3 regions of the Shewanella sp. SR1 genome follow, and region 1 is predicted to be linked to each of the others. Evidence: predicted binding sites of a transcription regulator. Region 1 holds the regulator's gene; each other region holds the start of a gene.
What was found. Region 1 encodes NrdR, which represses ribonucleotide reductase genes. Its sites were predicted from a motif close to AAACACNANATNTNGTGTTT; they were not measured.
Positions count from the first base shown of each region.

Region 2: a site for NrdR is predicted at 3,404-3,423, ahead of nrdD (anaerobic ribonucleoside-triphosphate reductase). Genes of this name have one in related genera too.
Region 3: a site for NrdR is predicted at 1,745-1,764, ahead of nrdA (class 1a ribonucleoside-diphosphate reductase subunit alpha). Genes of this name have one in related genera too.

Region 1 covers NZ_JAJAEF010000013.1:74,486-81,543, forward strand. The annotation lists gene KV201_RS13560 (MBL fold metallo-hydrolase) at 1-36, opposite strand, end outside; gene KV201_RS13565 (LysR family transcriptional regulator) at 296-1,240, shown strand; gene ettA (energy-dependent translational throttle protein EttA) at 1,583-3,250, opposite strand; gene glyA (serine hydroxymethyltransferase) at 3,440-4,693, shown strand; gene nrdR (transcriptional regulator NrdR) at 4,951-5,400, shown strand; gene ribD (bifunctional diaminohydroxyphosphoribosylaminopyrimidine deaminase/5-amino-6-(5-phosphoribosylamino)uracil reductase RibD) at 5,510-6,664, shown strand; gene KV201_RS13590 (riboflavin synthase) at 6,676-7,058, shown strand, end outside.
Region 2 covers NZ_JAJAEF010000017.1:77,722-84,779, forward strand. The annotation lists gene KV201_RS15740 (YibL family ribosome-associated protein) at 209-565, opposite strand; gene nrdG (anaerobic ribonucleoside-triphosphate reductase-activating protein) at 680-1,141, opposite strand; gene nrdD (anaerobic ribonucleoside-triphosphate reductase) at 1,255-3,372, opposite strand; gene KV201_RS15755 (hypothetical protein) at 3,632-4,321, opposite strand; gene KV201_RS15760 (MarR family winged helix-turn-helix transcriptional regulator) at 4,442-4,960, opposite strand; gene KV201_RS15765 (NADP-dependent oxidoreductase) at 5,108-6,121, shown strand; gene rssA (patatin-like phospholipase RssA) at 6,252-7,058, opposite strand, start outside.
Region 3 covers NZ_JAJAEF010000003.1:294,528-301,585, reverse strand. The annotation lists gene nrdA (class 1a ribonucleoside-diphosphate reductase subunit alpha) at 1-1,590, opposite strand, end outside; gene KV201_RS04705 (HAD family hydrolase) at 2,117-2,788, opposite strand; gene ubiG (bifunctional 2-polyprenyl-6-hydroxyphenol methylase/3-demethylubiquinol 3-O-methyltransferase UbiG) at 2,790-3,500, opposite strand; gene gyrA (DNA gyrase subunit A) at 3,886-6,636, shown strand; gene serC (3-phosphoserine/phosphohydroxythreonine transaminase) at 6,772-7,058, shown strand, end outside.

The DNA of each region.
Region 1 (7,058 bases):
AACTGTGTTGCGTATAGCATAGGTCGATGTGTTCATTTTTGGCTCACTTATAGTCACAGGATGAAAGAGTAAAAAGGTTCGATTTAGCATTCATTGATTTGCAGCTGCTGCAAAAAGTGAGTTAAGTATAGGTTGCAATAATCAATAGATAAATGCGAGTATCTGCCCATGTTTGTTGCATTAATCGGACGAATAGCCGGATGTACTCTTAGTGATTATTCATGTGGGGCGCGAGTATGTGAGTGAGCCTTCGAGTGATTGAACGTTATTGATTGAACGTGAGTGGAGATAAATCATGGACAGACTCGAAGCGGCTAAGGTGTTTGTCACTATTGTCGAGCGCGGCAGCATGGTCAGCGCCGCTAATGCCTTAGATATGTCGCGTTCTATGGTGACCCGTTACTTGAGCGAAATGGAAGAATGGTCCGGCGCTAGATTGTTGCATCGTTCGACGCGCAGTCTCAGCTTAACGCCAGCGGGTGAGCAAGTGCTGGATTATTGCCATCGACTGCTCGAACTGGCGAACGAAGTGCCAGCGGTGAGTCATGCTTCGGTGGCGATTCCGCGCGGATTATTGCGCATTAGCTGCTCCCAGTTTTTGGCGCATCAGATTTTAGCGCCCGTGGTGCACCAATACTTAGCCAGTTATCCGCAGGCGAGTGTGAATATCCACGTGAGTAGCCAAACTGTCGATCTGGTCGCCGAGCGGATTGATCTGGCGATTCGCATCACCAATGAACTCGATCCCAATCTTATCGCAAGGCGCTTGGGGGAATGTGAATCTGTGGTGTGCGCTGCACCGAGTTATCTTGCCGCGCGTGCCGCCGTGCTGCATCCCGAAGATTTGACCCAGCATAATTGCTTAACCTATTCCTACTTTGGCGATGTGATGTGGCGGTTTTATCAAGCCGATGTGGCTGCGAAACAGGCTCAGGCGCTGAACTCCGATCCTAAGTTAAACCAAGGTCAGGCGTTTAATGTGCCTGTGAATGGTAATTTTAGCGCCAATGATTCTATGGTGGTGCTCAATGCTACGCTGGCAGGTGAGGGGATTGCTATGCAACCGCTGTGGGCGGCGAGACCCTATTTAGATTCGGGTCAGTTAGTGCCATTGTTAACTGAGTTCATGCCGCAGTCACTGGGTGTATATGGCGTATATCAATCCCGCAAACACATGCAACCCGCACTCAGGGTGATGATGGACATGCTGGTGGCTTATTTTGCCAGTTTGAAAAGCTGAGTCGTTTTATCGGAACTATTCGACAGCATCCAATAAAAACAAGTCGATAAAGCGAGTCCAGAAAAACTATTCATAAAAACTAGCTCATAAAAACTTCCCCATAAAAAGCATCCAATAAAAAGGAGCGCAGATCCTTCGACCTGAGCTCCTTTTTGGCTTAATCACTTTATGCCGTGTTGGTTATTTTTAACTTAGCCCACTAGGTCTGCAAATAACCGCAATCGCCATGGATGGCGTGAATGCCATTTATGCAGGAGCAATAAAGGGCCTTGCCTAAAGTGCGTTACATTCCCGCTGAATCCTGCATCTTCAGGTTGTTTGGGTATATAAGTGCTAAAACGACTACTTAATCATGCGCTTGTATTTCAAGCGGTGTGGCTCAACCACATCGGCGCCATAGGTGTTTTTCAACCATGCCGAGTATTCTGTGTAGTTACCTTCGTAGAAGTTCACTTGGCCTTCGTCACGGTAATCCAGAATGTGGGTCGCGATACGGTCGAGGAACCAACGGTCATGCGAAATCACCATAGCGCAACCTGGGAATTCCAGAATCGCTTCTTCCAGTGCGCGCAGGGTTTCAACGTCTAAGTCGTTGGTGGGTTCGTCGAGGAGCAAGACGTTACCGCCCGCTTGCAGCAGTTTGGCTAAATGCACGCGGTTACGTTCACCACCCGACAAGGTGCCGATGACTTTTTGCTGATCGCCACCACGGAAGTTGAAGCGGCCCACATAGGCGCGGCTCGGGATTTCCATGTTGTTGATACGCATGATGTCTTGACCACCGGAGATTTCTTCCCAAATGGTGTTCTTATCATTCATCGAATCGCGGAACTGCTCAACCGATGCCAGTTGCACAGTATCACCCAGCTCAATACTGCCGCTGTCTGGCGTTTCAGCGCCGGATAACATGCGGAACAGGGTTGATTTACCCGCGCCGTTGGCACCGATAATACCGACGATCGCGCCCTTAGGCACAGAGAACGACAGATTGTCGATGAGTACGCGGTCACCGTAAGATTTGGTCAGGTTATTCACTTCAATAACCTTGTCGCCTAAACGTGGTCCGGGCGGAATAAACAGCTCGTTGGTTTCGTTACGTTTTTGGTAATCGTTAGTGTTCAGTTCTTCAAAGCGCGCCATACGGGCCTTGCCTTTAGACTGACGGCCTTTGGCGCCTTGACGTACCCATTCCAATTCTTTGGCAATGGTTTTTTGACGAGCGCTTTCGGTAGCCGATTCTTGCTTCAGACGGGCATCTTTCTGCTCAAGCCATGAAGAATAGTTACCTTCCCACGGAATACCTTCACCGCGGTCGAGTTCTAAAATCCAGCCAGCGGCATTGTCGAGGAAGTATCTGTCATGGGTAATCGCGACCACAGTACCTGCATATTCCTGCAAAAAGTGCTCAAGCCACGCCACAGATTCAGCATCCAAGTGGTTGGTTGGTTCGTCCAGTAACAGCATTTCTGGCTTTTCAAGCAGCAAACGACATATCGCTACGCGGCGACGTTCACCACCGGATAACACTTCGATTTTTTCATCCCAATCCGGCAGACGCAGGGCGTTGGCGGCGCGCTCAAGGACGTACTCTAAGTTATGGGCATCTTGGGCTTGGATAATGGCTTCGAGTTCGCCTTGCTCTTTTGCAAGGGCGTCGAAATCGGCGTCCGGCTCGGCGTAGGCAGTATAAACGGCATCGAGGCGAGTTAGGGCATTTTTTGCCTCTGCAACCGCTTCTTCAATCGCTTCACGCACGGTTTGATTCGGATCGAGTTTAGGTTCCTGCGGCAGGTAACCGATTTTCAATCCCGGCATTGGGCGCGCTTCACCTTCAATTTCGGTGTCGATACCCGCCATAATGCGCAGTAGTGTCGACTTACCTGAACCGTTGAGGCCGAGTACGCCAATTTTGGCGCCGGGGAAAAAGCTTAAAGAAATATCTTTAAGGATCTGCTTCTTAGGCGGAACAATTTTACCCACCCGCAGCATGCTGTAAACAAACTGAGCCATTTTTCTCTATCTTAAGTGACTAATGATGCGGCTAATTCTACTCGATTGCGCGCCGAACTCAACTCGACAATGAGCCAAGTTCAAGCTAAATCCATAGGAATTTCATGTTTCAAATACTGGGATTGTGGTCGCGTTCCGAGTAGAATACCGCGCAACCCTACCTATAAGAATTGGCAGCTGGAGTAAGCAATGCTGAAAAAAGATATGAATATCGCAGATTATGATCCGGAACTGTTTAAGGCAATTCAGAATGAAACTCTGCGTCAAGAAGAGCATATTGAGCTGATTGCTTCTGAAAACTACACCAGTCCACGCGTGATGGAAGCGCAAGGTTCACAGTTAACCAATAAGTACGCTGAAGGCTATCCAGGCAAGCGTTACTACGGTGGTTGTGAGTATGTGGACGTAGTTGAAACCTTAGCGATTGAACGTGCTAAAGAATTGTTTGGCGCAACTTACGCTAACGTACAACCTCATTCAGGTTCACAGGCAAACAGCGCTGTTTACATGGCATTGTTAAAACCTGGCGATACCGTACTGGGCATGAACTTAGCCCACGGTGGTCACTTGACCCACGGTTCACCCGTTAACTTCTCTGGCAAACTGTACAACATCATTCCTTACGGTATCGACGAGTCTGGCAAAATTGACTACGACGAAATGGAACGTCTGGCCGTAGAACATAAGCCTAAGATGATGATCGGCGGTTTCTCTGCCTATTCTGGTATCGTTGACTGGGCAAAAATGCGTGAAATCGCAGACAAAATAGGTGCTTACCTATTTGTCGATATGGCGCACGTTGCCGGTCTTATTGCTGCTGGCGTTTATCCAAACCCAGTACCACACGCACACGTTGTGACATCAACGACTCACAAAACCTTAGCGGGTCCTCGTGGTGGCGTGATCCTGTCTGCTGCTGACGATGAAGACTTGTACAAAAAGTTGAATTCAGCGGTATTCCCAGGCGGTCAAGGTGGCCCATTAATGCACGTTATCGCCGGTAAAGCGGTTGCGTTCAAAGAAGCACTAGAGCCAGAATTTAAAGTGTACCAACAGCAAGTTGTTAATAACGCTAAAGCTATGGTTGAAGTGTTCCTTGAGCGCGGTTACAAAATCGTCTCTGGCGGAACCAGCAACCACTTAATGTTAGTTGACCTGATTGGTCGTGACTTAACGGGTAAAGAGGCCGATGCCGCCTTAGGTAGCGCTAACATTACCGTGAACAAAAACTCAGTGCCAAACGACCCACGTTCACCCTTTGTGACCTCAGGTGTGCGTATTGGTACGCCAGCCATTACGCGCCGCGGCTTTAAAGAAGCGGAATCGAAAGAGCTGACTGGCTGGATTTGTGACATCCTTGATGATGCAAGCAATCCTGCTGTGATTGAGCGTGTTAAGGGCCAAGTATTGGCACTGTGTGCACGTTTCCCTGTTTACGGCTAATTTGCTGACGCATCTACGCTAAGTAGATGACTGGCTGAGAGTGATCGCTTGCTGACTAGGTAATTACATGAGGTACTTACATCAGGTACTTAGCATCCGATAGTTAACCTCAGCCCATAAATAGGATAAAATCCCATGGCCGCATCAAGCGGCCATTTTTATTGGTAAAATCTTAGGCTTAAATCCATTGCGTTTAGCTGAGATTTTAACAGGTAAAGCCATTAACGCTTTACTCACATTCACTGGCAGGAGGCTCAATGCATTGTCCATTTTGCAGCGCGACAGATACTAAAGTCATCGATTCTCGATTAGTGGCAGAAGGCCATCAAGTGCGCCGTCGCCGAGAATGCACCGAATGCCATGAAAGATTTACCACCTTCGAAGGCGCCGAATTAGTCATGCCTAGGGTGATTAAGCGCGACGGTTCACGCCAACCCTTCGATGAAGAAAAACTCCAAGGTGGCATGCTGCGTGCCGTTGAAAAACGCCCCGTGTCTATGGATGAAATCGAGCAAGCACTCAGCAAAATCAAGTCCACCCTGCGCGCCACGGGCGAGCGGGAAGTGCCGTCTGAAATGGTCGGCAACCTGATGATGGAGCAATTGATGAACCTCGATAAAGTCGCCTACATACGTTTCGCTTCTGTGTACCGCGCCTTCGAAGACGTCTCTGAATTTGGCGAAGCCATCGCCAAACTGCAAAAGTAGTCATTCAGCTTTTGTCGCCTAAAAAGGCAGACATGCAGTTGCTAAAAGCATGAAAAGACAGGTTTTATAAGACAGGTGAAAGCCGAAACCTTTAATAACAGGGTTGAACATGAGCTTGAACATAAGTTGGTCCGTACTCGATACCCAAATGATGAGCCGCGCGATTCAATTGGCGCGTAAGGGCTTTTACACCACAAGACCCAATCCCAGTGTGGGCTGCGTTATCGTTAAAGATAACCAAATTGTCGGTGAAGGTTATCATCAAAAAGCGGGTGAACCCCACGCCGAAGTGCATGCGCTACGTATGGCTGGCGAACACGCCCGCGGCGCAACGGCCTATGTCACCTTAGAACCCTGCAGCCATTATGGGCGCACGCCGCCCTGCGCCTTGGCACTGATCAATATTGGCGTTAAACGTGTAGTCGTGGCGGTGGAAGATCCTAATCCGCAAGTGGCTGGTCGCGGTATTCAAATGCTGCGTGACGCCGGCATTGAAGTGGATGTGGGATTACACCGCGATGAAGCCTATGCCTTGAATTTAGGTTTTATGAAGCGGATGGAATCTGGATTGCCCAGAGTCACAGTAAAATTAGCCGCGAGTCTCGATGGTAAAACCGCGCTGTCGAATGGTGTGTCTAAATGGATAACTGGCACAGAATCCCGCCGCGACGTGCAGCGATTACGCTTACGTTCCTGCGCGCTGGTGACGGGGATCGAAACTATATTGGCAGACGATCCTTCGCTCAATGTGCGATATCAAGAACTTGGTGGCTTAAAAGACAGTCTAACCGAGGCGCAATTACTGCAACCATTAAGAGTGATACTCGACAGCCGTGCCCGTTTGCCGTTATCGGCCGCATGTTTGGCTATCGTATCGCCCATATTGTTGGTCTCGACCGTGGCTTATCCCGCAGAGTTTCAAGCACAATTACCCTCCCATGTGAGTTGCCTCCTGTTACCCGCAATTGCAGGTCGTGTCTCGCTTCCTGAACTATTAAACTATTTAGGCCAAAGTTGTAATCACGTGCTGGTGGAAGCGGGTGCAACCCTAGCGGGCGCTTTTTTAGCAGAGGGGCTTGCCGATGAGTTAGTGCTATACCAAGCGATGAAAATCCTCGGTGGGCATGGGCGTAATCTGTTGCAATTGCCCGATTATCAAACCATGGTGCAAATTCCTGCATTAACTTTGGTTGATGAGCGCAAATTAGGGCCAGATACCCGTTTAACCTTGAGCGTTAAGCTTGATAGTTCTTTATTTAATTAAGTGAGTTAACCATGTTTACTGGGATTATTGAAGCCGTCGGCACCCTGCGCAAACTGGAGCGTAAAGGCGATGATATTCGCCTGACCGTGGCGAGTGGCAAACTGGATTTAAATGATGTGCGCTTAGGCGACAGTATTGCCACTAACGGTGTGTGCTTAACGGTTGTGCAGCAATTGGCCGACGGTTATATGGCCGATGTATCAGCGGAAACCGTGAGTCTAACCGGTTTTGCTCACTATAAAGTGGGCACTAAGGTGAATCTTGAAAAGGCCGTCACCCCAACCACACGTTTAGGCGGACACATGGTCAGCGGCCATGTCGACGGTATTGCAACGGTTGAGCAACGCTTAGTGCGTGGTCAAGCTATCGAGTTTTGGTTAGCCGCCCCCGCAGA
Region 2 (7,058 bases), on a different contig from region 1:
AGGCACTTAGCCAACTAAGCACACTATTGTAAAGTGTTTTTGAACAATCAAGAAATACTTTAGTGTTTTAATCAACTAAACCAAACATGAGTGTCATTTTCGATGGGCAGCACGAAGGAATGGATTAAAACGAAGCAGTGCATAAAGTACTAGGCGCACAAACACGCGATCGACACTCGATCCCGTGTTAGTGACAGCCTAACCCACATTAAAATTTTGCGGGCGCGTATCCAGTGACTTCCTTTAGCCCCATTTCACGGCCGATAGCCGTCATAGGGTGGATCACCACAAGACCTTTGACAGACTTTTTCAGTTTGCCCATGTCCGCTTGTTCATCTTTAGTCAAAGCGCGATGGAAAGACAAACCTTTGATATCTGAACCTTGCTTATTCAATAAGCGGGTTTGTTGGCCTTTCACACTGCCAATTTGCTTAGTGACTGCAGCGATTTCGCGCTTGAACTGGGCAATAATGACGTCATCGCCTCTTTGTTCAGCCGCAGCAAGTTTACGACGAAATTTATCTAATTTATCGTTAAGCTGCTGCAGTTCTTGCTTTAAATTCATTCTGTTACCTTAAATTACCTAAGTTAGCCACAGTAAAATCTTAGCCTGATTATGCTAGCATCTGTGTCAAGGCCTGAGATTATAGCAGCAAGTTACAGATCCTCGTTACCGCTTTTATAACAAACGAATGATCTGATTGCTGCTGCCGCGAAATACGAGACTTGGATCGGCAAGACTTTGTTCAAATTTGCCATCCACCAGTACATCAATATAGGCCAACACGGCGCGCTGTTCATCACTCAACTCATTAAGCACATAACCCGTCCACAGCCAAATATCCTTCCCCTTACACTCAGCCTTGACTCGTTTGACGAGCGCCAAAATGGCACCGAGATTGACAGGCAATAAAGGATCGCCCCCCGAGAGAGATAAACCACGGCGCACAATCCGCTTATCATTGAGATCGGCAATCATCCTATCTTCCATCGTCCTATCAAACACATGCCTAGAACGGGGATCCCAAGTACTTTGATTGTAACAACCTCGGCACAGGTGCTCGCAGCCAGAGACAAACAAGGTCGCACGCGTACCAGGGCCATTGACCACATCGATAGGGAAATATTGATGGTAATTCATTGATAGTACTTCATAGTGCATTTCATCTTTTAACATTGGGACTTATCCCATGGCACTATTTATGCCACGTGATGCCACGGAATAAGTCCAACAGGCAGGATAAAATATTAGTGTTACAAGTGTTTGATCCTACGTTTTACTTCTTCCTGTTTACCATAATTAAAGGGCCGCGCATCTGGGCTGCCTAAGTAACCGCACACTCGGCGCGTCACTGACACTCGACTTGGCTCATGGTTGCCGCACTTAGGGCAAGTGAACCCTTTACTGGTACAGCTAAATTCGCCAGTAAAGCCACAGTCGTAGCATTCATCAATTGGCGTGTTAGTGCCATAGTAAGGCACGCGGCTATAACTATAATCCCACACGTTTTCCAGCGCTTCGAGGTTATGCTGCATGTTGGGATATTCGCCATAACAAATAAAGCCGCCGTTCGCGATAGCAGGATATGGCTGTTCAAAATCAATTTTATCGTAAGGATTTACACTTTTTTCCACATCAAGGTGGAAACTATTAGTGTAATAGCCCTTGTCCGTCACACCTGTGACTAGGCCAAATTGCTTCGCATCCAGTTTACAAAAACGGCTGCAGAGACTCTCACTTGGCGTGCTATACAGACTAAAGCCATAACCTGTTTCAGCCTTCCACGCATCCGTGGCGGCTTTAAGATAGGCAACAATAGCTACGGCTTTGTCCCTTAATTGTGCATCGTCAAATACATGGGTTTGGGTACCATAGAGTGCATTCATGGTTTCATGCAGGCCAATGTAACCGAGTGAAATCGAAGCGCGACCATTTTTAAAGATTTGAGAAACATCATCATCGGCGCGTAAACGCACACCACAGGCCCCTTCCATATAGAGGATAGGTGCCACACGGGCTTTAACGCCATTGAGTCGCTCAATGCGAGTATCTAACGCTTTACGGGCTAAGACTAATCTGTCATCTAAAAGATGATAAAATTCCGCTTCATCACCCTTAGCTTCCAAGGCAATCCGCGGCAGATTTAAACTAACGACTCCAAGATTATTACGTCCTTCATGCACGAGCTCGCCATTTTCCTCATAGGTGCCTAAAAAGCTGCGGCAACCCATTGGGGTTTTAAATGAACCTGTGACTTTCTCGACTTGCTCGTAATTGAGAATGTCGGGATACATGCGCATAGTTGCGCATTTGAGTGCCATCTGTTTGACATCGTAATTGCAATCGCCAACTTTGTGATTAATGCCATCACGAATCGCAAACACTAACTTAGGAAAAACTGCCGTCTTACGATTTTTACCTAATCCCGCCATCCGTACTTTCAGCATAGATTGCTGAATTAAGCGGGATTCCCACGAAGTGCCCAACCCAAAGCCAAAGGTCACGAACGGTGTTTGGCCATTGGCGGTATGCAAGGTATTAACCTCATATTCCAAAGACTGAAATGCATCGTGACATTCTTTTTCAGTTTGCGCCGTGGCAAAAGCTTTGGCGTCGGTTATCTTCCAATTCAGGGCGATTTGGTAATGTTTGTCGTAGCTCTTAGCAACAAATGGCGCTAACACTTCGTCGATACGATTGATGGTCGTGCCGCCATAAATATGGCTCGCCACTTGGGCAATGATCTGTGCGGTGACGGCTGTCGCCGTTGAAATAGACTTTGGGGTTTCGATTTCGGCATTGCCCATTTTAAAGCCATGGGTCAACATGCCGGCCAAATCAATCAACATGCAGTTAAACATCGGGAAAAATGGCGAGTAATCTAAGTCGTGGTAGTGGATCTCCCCCGCTTCATGGGCAGCAACCACATCTTTTGGCAAGATATGACTCTTGGCATAATGTTTGGCGACTATGCCCGCGAGCAAATCACGCTGAGTTGGGATAACTTTCGAATCTTTATTGGCATTTTCATTGAGTAACGCCGCATTACTTTGCTCGACTAAACCACGGATTTCGAGGTTGAGTTTACTGGTCGCTTCACGGCACACATCTCGGTCGTGACGGTATTCGATATAAACTCGCGCCAAGGACTTATACGGCCCTTCCATCAGTAAATTCTCAACCGCATCCTGTAGATGATGGATATCAACTTCGGTTAAGGTCGCAACGCTTTGACTGATACACGCTGCCACTGTCGCTGCATAGTCGCCATCCTCTATCCCAACTGAGTTTGCAGCGGCATTCACTGCATCCCGTATCCTTGTTTCATCAAAAGGTGTGCGGCAACCATCACGCTTAATTACGACTGGCATTGTTCAGTTCCTCTCCATCTCGCCTAAAAATTAACACTACATCTAGTGATTTTAAAAGCATAAAACACAATATGTAGAGCATTAGGCTACAACGACGGTGAGGCGTCCATGATCCAGATCATAGTTTTTAGGATGAAATAAAAGAACAAACCAGAACTGCAGCTAGGCCCAATTATCTGAAAATTGCGCCTTGACCTGCTGATTAAACCCAGCTAGTTGATGCCTGAAATCAGTGATGATCAAGCACCATAACTCAAGATTAACGCTTAGCGAGTGCGAGATAACTACTGAGTTGGCCCGATGCCGACTGATGCGAACCCATAGACGAAGCGAGTTGCATCATAGATTTAAGCCCCTGCCATTGCTGTTTTTGGGCATCCGTTAGCGGTGGCTCGGAATTTAAATAATCCGTTAATTGGCCAAGGACTTTGGTGGCTTTTTGGGCGAGCACTGGCGACTGAGCATCATCCATATTGGTCAAAACGTTTTTCGCATCGACCAAAGTATTAATCAGGGGGTTGTTCGGTGATTTTTTGGCTAATGATTTGAGCTCATCATCTAAGAAATCTTGCAGCGACTGCTTACTCGGCGTGGTTGTGCTCGGAACTGTAATACCGTTTTTTGATAAACGGTCGAGTTGCACGTCCGATAAAATGCCGTCTTTTTGTAAACGTGACACTAATGCGGGAATATCGGCGACACCAAATTTGCCATCAGCAAAAAAATCCTTCGCCATCGACTGAATTTTCTGTGCACGTTGCGCCCGTGGCGACAGCGCTATCTCATCGGCTTTACCCGCGTCGGGTTTAGCGGCATCCGTCTGAGTTTTCTTGGTCTCAGTGGTCGCATCGGTTTTGGCCGTACTCGTCTTTTGGCTATTGGCACCATAGGCATCGGCGATACTGGTACTGCTGCGATTAAGATTGAAGGCATTTAAAATAGAATTCATCGTCAAAAATTCGGCGTCTAAGACTCAATGACGGTTTTAAAGCAAAAACTAAGCCAATCAAGTATTAATCTGTGCAGAGCCTGAATTTTCGGGTAGCGAACAGCACCAGTAGCATTATCTCTATGACTGTAAATCTTCAATAAGGGCGAGACATTGCCGCCTCAGTAAATCGAGTGCCTCGGCATCCATCTGCACTTTATTCAGCAAGGTTTGCTTTAAGGCTAGGGCTTCATGCTTAATCGCCTCTCCCTGAGTCGTCAGAGTGATCAATTTTTTCCGCTCATCTTCAACGCAGGCCAAACGCGTGATCAAGCCTTTTACCTCTAACCGCTTAACGATAGGCGTTAGCGTCCCCATATCGAGCTTAGTCGCCGCCGATAGCTGGGTTTGACTGCAGCCATTTTGACGCCACAGGGTTTGCATCACCAGATATTGAGGGAAAGTTAACTCGTATGCCTCGAGTAAAGGACGATAAGCGCGCACTAAGGCATTACTCGCGGAATATAACGCGAAGCACACATTATCGGATAAACACAGTACATCACTTGGCGCTAGGCTTTGTGACTCAGGGTTTTGTAGCTCTGGGTTTTGACTCTGCTCTGTAGATCCGAGCTCTGGGTGAGATAAACAATTTTGCACGTTTAAGCGCCTGTCATTCAAACATAGCGCTATCTTATCCGATCCGCCCCATCGCATCTAGTTTGCGCGCAAAGTATTTGCATTGTGTCATGAAGCCACGTACAGTTGACGCAGTTAGTTTGCGCACAAACAAAAGGTTAATTTTCTATGAATAGCACTATTACCGAAACCCGTGAAATCCATTTAGCCAGTCGCCCTGAAGGCATGCCTACGGCAGAGAACTTTGCTTTAGTAAATCAGCCCTTAGCACCGCTTGCCGATGGGCAAGTGTTGATAAAAAACCTGTGGATGTCGGTCGACCCTTATATGCGCGGGCGCATGGTAGATCGTAAGAGTTATGTTCCGCCCTTCGCCTTGAATCAAGTCTTAGAAGGCGGCGCGATTGGTGAAGTTATCGCGTCTAAAAACAGTGATTTCCCAGTAGGCACTAAAGTCAGCAGCATGTTAGGTTGGCGCGAACACGCTGTCACTGATACGGCTGGACTGACCGCTCTGCCGCAAACCGAATTAGACAGTTCACATTTCCTCGGCGTGCTTGGTATGCCGGGCATGACAGCGTGGACGGGACTCACTCGCATCACAGATTTAAAAGCGGGTGAAACCCTGTTTGTTTCTGCCGCATCAGGCGCCGTCGGCAGTGTTGCTTGCCAGATTGGTAAACTGATGGGTGCTCGCGTAATCGCCTCAGTGGGTTCAGACGAAAAAGCGGAATTGCTGCGAAGCTATGGTGTTGATGCCATCATCAATTACAAAACCTGTGGCAATCTCACCCAAGCGCTCACAAAAGCCGCGCCAGAAGGGATTGATGTGTACTTTGAAAACGTCGGTGGTGAGCATTTAGCCGCAGCGCTGAGCAATATGAAAGATCATGGACGTATCGCCGTTTGCGGTATGATTTCGCAGTACAACGACACTGCGCCAACACCCGGTCCAGACAACTTGGCCCTGATAGTGATGCGTAAACTTAAGTTAGAAGGTTTTATCGTATCCGAACATTGGGCGCATTATCCTGAGTTTGCCGTGAAAATGGCTCAATGGTTAGCAGAAGGTAAAGTCAAAGCAGAACAAACCATTTATCAAGGGCTTGAACAAGCACCTGATGCCTTTATCGGTCTGTTTGAAGGTAAGAATCGCGGTAAAATGTTGGTGAAATTAGCGTAACTCGCCATCAAAGCGACATAAATGCTCAGTTTTAGATAGCAAGACTCAGTTTTAGATAGCAAAAAGTCGGTATAACGCGAGTTGTACCGACTTTTTCTATTTGATAGTCAACTGTTTATCTTTTAACGGATTAGCCCTTCCACAACGCAGCTTCAATCAAGTGAGCCACCTTCTCCACAGCAGCCTCGCCAGCGGCAATCGCCTCATCAGCACGGTGAAACTCCATAGTGCCGATATTGCCAACCTCAGGCACAATACAAATATCTGGCGGATCGCCCATCAAGCGCGCCCGTTTATGTCTTTGCTCTAAAATGCCCATAGATTGCGACATTACAGCAATCATGCCAGGATTCGATTTAGTGCCAAGTGAAAACTTATCGGTCAGATTGCTGACATAATCTCGGCCACGGGCAAACAAATCCATAAAACCAGTTTCTTGTCGCGCTGACATATCCATTTCAGCTTCAACGTTTTTTTGGCTCGTCATGCTCACTGGCAACACTTGGATGCGACCAGAATGATAACCATATAAATCCACAGCGATCACCACATCGACGCCCATGGCACGGCTAACAGAAACAGGCACTGGATTCACCACAGCACCATCGACAAGCCAGCGATCACCTTGTCTCACAGGCGCCAAAATCCCCGGCATAGAGCAAGAAGCGCGCACCGCTTGACGTAAATCCCCTTCAGTAAACCAAATCTCCTGCCCAGAGTACAAGTCGGTCGCAACCGCCGCAAATGGACGGTTGAGGTTCTCAATATTCACATCCCCTATTCGAGCCTGAAGCACATCAAATACCTTATCACCGCCGATAAGACCGCCTTTACGCCATCGAATGTCCATCAAGCCAAGCACGTCCCAGCTCGAGAAACTCCGAACCCATTCTTCTAATTCAGGTAAATGGTCATGGGCGTACGCGGCGCCCACTAA
Region 3 (7,058 bases), on a different contig from region 1:
CTTCATGCCATTTTTTGCTAAGTAGTTAGCAAAGTTAATCACGCCTATGCCTAAAGTACGGCGATTCATCGAGGCAATTTGCGCGGCCTTGATGGGGTAATCTTGATAATCCAACAGGTTATCCAGTGCACGTACGGCGAGATCGGCTAATGGCTCAATATCAGATAATTCTTTGATAGAACCTAAGTTAAGTGCTGACAGCGTACAAAGCGCGATTTCACCTTCTGGATCATCGATGTTGTTCAATGGTTTAGTCGGCAGGGCGATTTCAAGACACAGGTTAGACTGTCTGATCGGTGCGACTTTTGAATCGAACGGGCTGTGAGTGTTGCAGTGATCCACGTTTTGAATGTAGATACGGCCAGTTGAGGCGCGCTCTTGCATCATCAGTGAAAACAGCTCAACAGCCTTTATGGTTTTCTTACGAATGCTGCTGTCTTGCTCATATTGCACATATAAACGTTCGAATTCATTTTGATCTTCAAAGAAAGCATCGTACAAGCCAGGTACGTCAGATGGGCTAAACAGGCTGATGTTTTCGCCTTTGATCAGACGTTGATACATGACTTTGTTCAACTGCACACCGTAGTCTAAATGACGGATACGGTTGTCTTCTACGCCGCGGTTATTTTTCAATACCAGCAGAGATTCGACTTCTAAGTGCCAAATAGGGTAGAACAGGGTCGCAGCACCGCCACGCACGCCGCCTTGAGAACAAGATTTCACTGCGGTTTGGAAATACTTATAGAAAGGTAAACAACCTGTGTGGAAGGCTTCACCACCACGGATTGGGCTACCTAAGGCGCGAATACGACCGGCGTTAATACCGATACCCGCACGTTGGCTAACGTATTTCACGATAGACGAAGCTGTCGCGTTGATGGAATCTAAGCTGTCACCACATTCGATCAGTACGCAAGAGCTGAACTGACGCGTTGGCGTGCGCACACCGGCCATGATTGGCGTTGGTAGCGAAATCTTAAAGGTCGATACCGCGTCATAGAAATCTTTAACGTACTTCAGGCGCGTCTCTTTTGGATAACGGGCAAACAAACAGGCCGCGACCAAAATGTAGAGGAACTGGGCGCTCTCGTAGATTTCATGCGTCACACGGTTTTGAACTAAATATTTGCCTTCAAGCTGTTTTACCGCAGCGTAAGAGAAGTCCATATCGCGCCAATGGTCGATATAGGTATCCATCACGTCAAGTTCTTCGCGGCTGTAATCCTGCAGAATGTGCATATCATACTTGCCAAGCTCAACTAACTTAGTCACGTGGGTATACAGTGCTGGCGGCTCGAACTGACCGAAGGCCTTCTTACGCAAATGAAACACCGCTAAACGGGCGGCGAGGAACTGATAGTCCGGTGATTCTGGAGAAATTAAATCCGCCGCCGCTTTGATAATGGTTTCATGGATAGCTTCGGTTGGGATGCCATCGAAAAACTGTAGGTGCGAGCGCAGTTCAACTTCAGAAACAGAAACGTTTTTTAATCCCTTGGCTGCCCAAGTAATTACGCGGTGTATTTTTTCGAGATCGATATTTTCACGATCGCCACAGCGTTTTGTGACTGTCATAGTGCTATTCATTTGGAGATAGGCCTTGGTTCTTATATCTATTTAGGTGAGCAAGTTCACCGTACGTATCCTTGTAAAACAATCAATAACCGTCCCTTAAATACTGCTGACTGGTTGAAAACGAGTCAATTAAGCGGCGAGCTTCTAGTGTGTCTGATTGCTACCTATACACAAGATATGGTGTTTTAAATTATCTGGGATACAAGATAGTGAGGTTTGACCCTATTTGCAAGTCTGAATTCAGGGGACATCTTGTGGATAAGTTGAGGATAAGCTTTCGCGTTAGTAACGACTAACCTTGAAGCTCAATTTCAGGTTAGTGTGTCGCACTCATGGGGGATTTTTAGGCGATCTTTTCTTTAGATCGCGATCGCGCACAAGTGCCGATCTTTTATCCGCCGACCTTTCGCTGCCTGATTTTATTCTCAGGTAAAAATCAGGCAAACACACTTATGTGTGTCTGCATATTGGCTTTAGCAAAAGGTTTATCTTTGAGTGTCATGGTGACGTCTGTTCGCCGTTTTATTAGCGAGTTTTTCTAGGCCAATGCTTCGATTAATGCCTGATGTAACTCAGTTGGGCTGGCAAAGTGCGCGTGAGCTGGCCACTGCGATGGCTTGTCGTTGACACCCAGATAACCCCATAGGGCAACGCCGCCTAACATGCCCGCCGCCCTAGCTGCTAACAAATCCCGCTCGGCATCCCCAAGATACAAAATGTGCTCTGGAGCGCAGTTCAGTTGCTGAGCCCCTAACAGCATAGGTGCAGTGTGGGGTTTTGGGTGTTTGGTCGAATCGCCACTAATGATAACGGGCATACGTAAGTGTAAATTCAGTTTTCGCAATAAGGGACGGGTAAACCGCGCTGGCTTGTTGGTGATCACCCCAAACGGCAGCTGCGTTAACTCAAGCCAGTCGAGTAATGCTGCTATGCCCGTGAATAGCGCACAATGATCGCCATTAATGCGCTGATAGTGGGCGAGCAGCCCTTGTTGAACTTGAGTACGAAGATCATCCGCCGCATTGGGTATCGCCGCATCGACTAAGGCAAAACTGCCGTGGGATGCGGCGTAGCGCATGGCCGCTAACGGCTGCGCGGCGATGCCGACGTCCTGAAGACTTAAATTGAGGGCTTGCACCAGATCCGGCGCGGTATCGGCTAAGGTGCCGTCGAGATCGAACAGTACGCCTTGGATCTGTGCCAGACTCATATTAATCAACCTTACGCGTTGCGATCATGTAATTCACATCAACTTTAGGCGTGTATTTAAAAATGCCCGTCAGCGGGTTGTAGCTGATGCCTAATGCATCGGTACAGATCAGATCGGTATTGTCCACAAGCTCAATCAATTCCGAAGGCTTAATGAATTTTTTATGCTCATGGGTGCCAACTGGCAGCATCTTCAGCAAATATTCTGCGCCGAGAATCGTGTGAACGTAGGATTTAATGTTGCGGTTGATGGTGGAGAAAAACACAAAGCCACCGGGTTTGACCATGTCACAGCAAGCCTTGATCACAGATTGTGGATCAGGCACATGCTCCAGCATTTCCATACACGTCACCACATCGTAATAGGCTTGATGATCTTGGCTGTGGGTCTCGGCAGTATTTTTTACATAATTAATGCTTACGCCCGTTTCGAGGGCATGCAGGCGCGCGACTTCTAAGGGCTCATCACCCATGTCGAGACCATCAACCTCGGCGCCGATGCGGGCCATGCTCTCAGATAAAATCCCGCCGCCGCAACCAACGTCGAGCACTTTCTTACCGAAAATGCCGCCAGCAGTTTGATCGATATAATTTAAGCGCAGCGGGTTTAATAGATGCAGCGGCTTAAATTCACCGTTGAGATCCCACCAAGTTTCGGCCATACGTTCAAACTTTGCGATTTCCTGTGGGTCCACATTGGTATTCTGATGCATGCTATTACCTGAAGTAGCTGTATTGTGCGGCTATTATAACGACTATGTTTGATAAACAAAGTGTTCGACTGAGCTAAGCCCTTGTGGTTGAGTGAATTTTCAGCAGTTTTCTGCTTTTATGTTAATTGTTGTGCTCCGTATCGACCTTTTACTTCATCCCTTTGACGATTTTTTCTCATCCTAAGCCACGAATTTCAACGCTGGTTTATCGCTTAAACGACCAAATTGACAGTGTTTTCATCTATTAAGCCACCAGACTCTCAATTCGATAATGATAGGTCTGGCGACATTAAATAACTGTGTTAGAATGCCAAATCACGTTTTTGGGCTAGGCAATGATACGGATTATACGTTGTCGGCTATTTTTCAGGGGAACGAGCAGTTTATGACTGATCTGGCATCATCTATTTCGCCAATTAATATCGAAGACGAACTAAAGAATTCGTACCTTGATTACGCCATGAGCGTTATCGTGGGACGTGCATTACCAGACGTGCGCGACGGCTTAAAGCCGGTTCATCGCCGCGTTCTGTTTGCCATGAGTGAATTGAAGAACGATTGGAACAAGCCTTACAAAAAATCTGCCCGTGTGGTCGGTGACGTCATCGGTAAATATCACCCTCATGGTGACTCTGCTGTTTATGACACTATCGTCCGTATGGCCCAGCCATTCTCACTGCGTTACACCTTAGTAGATGGCCAAGGTAACTTCGGTTCGGTCGACGGTGACTCAGCGGCGGCAATGCGTTATACCGAAATCCGTATGGATAAGTTAGCGCATCAATTACTGGCCGATCTTGAAAAAGAGACAGTAGATTTCGTCCCTAACTACGACGGCACAGAACTCATTCCAGCTGTATTACCTACACGCGTACCTAACCTGTTAATTAACGGCTCATCGGGTATTGCGGTAGGTATGGCGACCAACATCCCACCACACAACCTAACGGAAGTCGTGAAAGGCTGTTTGGCACTGATTGAAGAACCCTCACTGTCTATTGAACAGCTGATGGAATACATTCCAGGTCCGGATTTCCCAACTGCGGCAATTATCAATGGCCGTAAAGGCATTATTGATGCCTATAAAACCGGCCGTGGCCGCGCGATCATGCGTGCACTGGCGGATGTGGAAACCGAAGATAATGGCCGTGAACGCATTATCGTGACTGAAATCCCGTATCAAGTGAACAAAGCCCGTTTAATCGAGAAGATTGCCGAGCTGGTTAAAGATAAAAAGCTTGAAGGGATCAGCGGTTTACGCGACGAGTCTGATAAAGACGGTATGCGTATCGTTATCGAAATTAAGCGCGGTGAAGTGGGCGAGGTGGTATTAAACAACCTGTATGCTCAAACGCAAATGCAGTGTTCTTTCGGGATTAACATGGTGGCCTTGACCAATGGTCAGCCTAAACTGTTTAATCTTAAAGAAATGCTCGAATGCTTTATTCTGCATCGCCGTGAAGTCGTGACGCGCCGTACCGTATTTGAACTGCGTAAAGCCCGTGAGCGCGCCCATATTCTGGAAGCGCTGGCGGTTGCACTGGCTAACATCGACCCGATTATTGCATTGATCAAAGCCTCGCCAACGCCTGCGGATGCTAAAGTTAAATTGGTTGAGCAAGGTTGGGAATTAGGCCACGTTCAAGGCATGCTGGAAAAAGCGGGCGATGACGCCGCGCGTCCTGAGTGGTTAGAGCCACAATACGGTATCCGCGACGGTCAATATTTCCTGACTGAGCAACAAGCTCAGGCGATTCTAGAACTGCGTTTACACCGTTTGACAGGTCTTGAACACGATAAGATCATTGCCGAATACGAAGAGCTGCTCGAATTTATTGCGGGTCTGCTGTTTATTCTGCGCAGTCCTGAGCGTTTGATGGAAGTCATCAAGGAAGAGTTAGTTCAAATCCTTGAAGAATACGGTGATGCTCGCCGTACCGTGATCAATGCCAACGAAGTCGATATGAGTCTTGAAGACTTGATCAACGAAGAAGACGTTGTGGTGACACTGTCGCACTTAGGTTATGCCAAGTATCAACCATTGACCGATTACCAAGCCCAGCGCCGTGGTGGTAAGGGTAAAGCGGCAACTAAAGTAAAAGACGAAGATTTCGTTGAAAAACTGTTAGTTGCCAATACCCATGACACTATTTTGTGCTTCTCTGACTTTGGTAAGATGTACTGGCTCAAAGTGTATCAATTACCATTAGCGAGCCGTACGGCCCGTGGTCGTCCAATTGTTAACTTGCTGCCGTTATCCGATGGCGAGCGCATTACTGCGATTCTACCAGTACGTGAATACGCGGCTGACAAGTACATCATCATGGCGACCTCACACGGTACTGTGAAGAAAACCGCACTAACAGCTTATAGCAACCCACGTGCAAATGGCATTATCGCCGTTAACCTCAAAGACGGTGACCAACTGATCGGTGTCGATATCACTAACGGTGATGACGAAATCATGTTGTTCTCGAACGAAGGTAAAGTGGTTCGCTTTGGTGAGAAAGTCCGTGATTCTGAAACTGGCGAAGTGAAAACCGATCCTGAAACCGGCGAAGAAGTCTTGTCCTTACGTCCTATGGGCCGTACTGCAACAGGCGTTCGTGGTATCCGTTTAGAAGAAGGTCAAAAAGTCGTGTCGCTTATCGTACCCAAAGGCGATGGCGCGATTCTGACTGTGACTGAAAACGGTTACGGTAAACGGACTCAACTGTCTGAATATCCAGCGAAGAGCCGTGCGACTAAAGGTGTGGTTTCTATCAAGGTGAGCGAACGTAACGGCGCAGTTGTTGGCGCAGTGCAAGTGGGTCTTAACGACGAACTTATGCTCATCAGTGATAAAGGCACCTTAGTGCGTACACCAGCGGGCGGCGTGTCTATCATTGGCCGTAACACGCAAGGTGTGACGATTATCCGCACTGCGGGCGACGAGAAAGTGGTTGGCCTGCAACGTATCGACGAAATCCAAAGTGATGAGGATGAAGTCGAGCTGGATGAAAACGGTTTACCGATTGTTCCTGTCATTATCGAAGGCGAATTAGCCGACGAGGCTCTTGATGAAGAGCTGGATGACGAAGAAGAGTTGGACGAAGATGAAGACGAGCTTGCTGATGATGAGCAAGACGAAGAGTAATTAAGTGTCATATTAACGAGCGTCCAATTGGACGCTCGTTTTTTTAATGGCATTGATTGTTGGTAGCATTGTTCGTTTTAGAATGGTTTCGTTTTATCAATACATACATCATGGTTGGGATTAAGGAGAGTGTCAGTGAGCGCGATTTATAATTTCTGTGCTGGACCTGCAATGTTACCCGCAGCGGTAATGAAAAAAGCACAACAGGAATTACTTGATTGGAATGGCCAAGGCGTTTCCGTGATGGAAATCAGCCACCGAAGTAAAGAGTTCATCGCGCTGACCGAGCAAGCCGAGTCCGATTTACGTGAACTGATGCAGATCCCTGCAAATTACCATGTGCTATTTATGCACGGCGGTGGTCGCGGCCAGTTCTCTGCTGTTGTGAATAATTTTCTCGGCGAACAGGGTAAAGCCCTGTA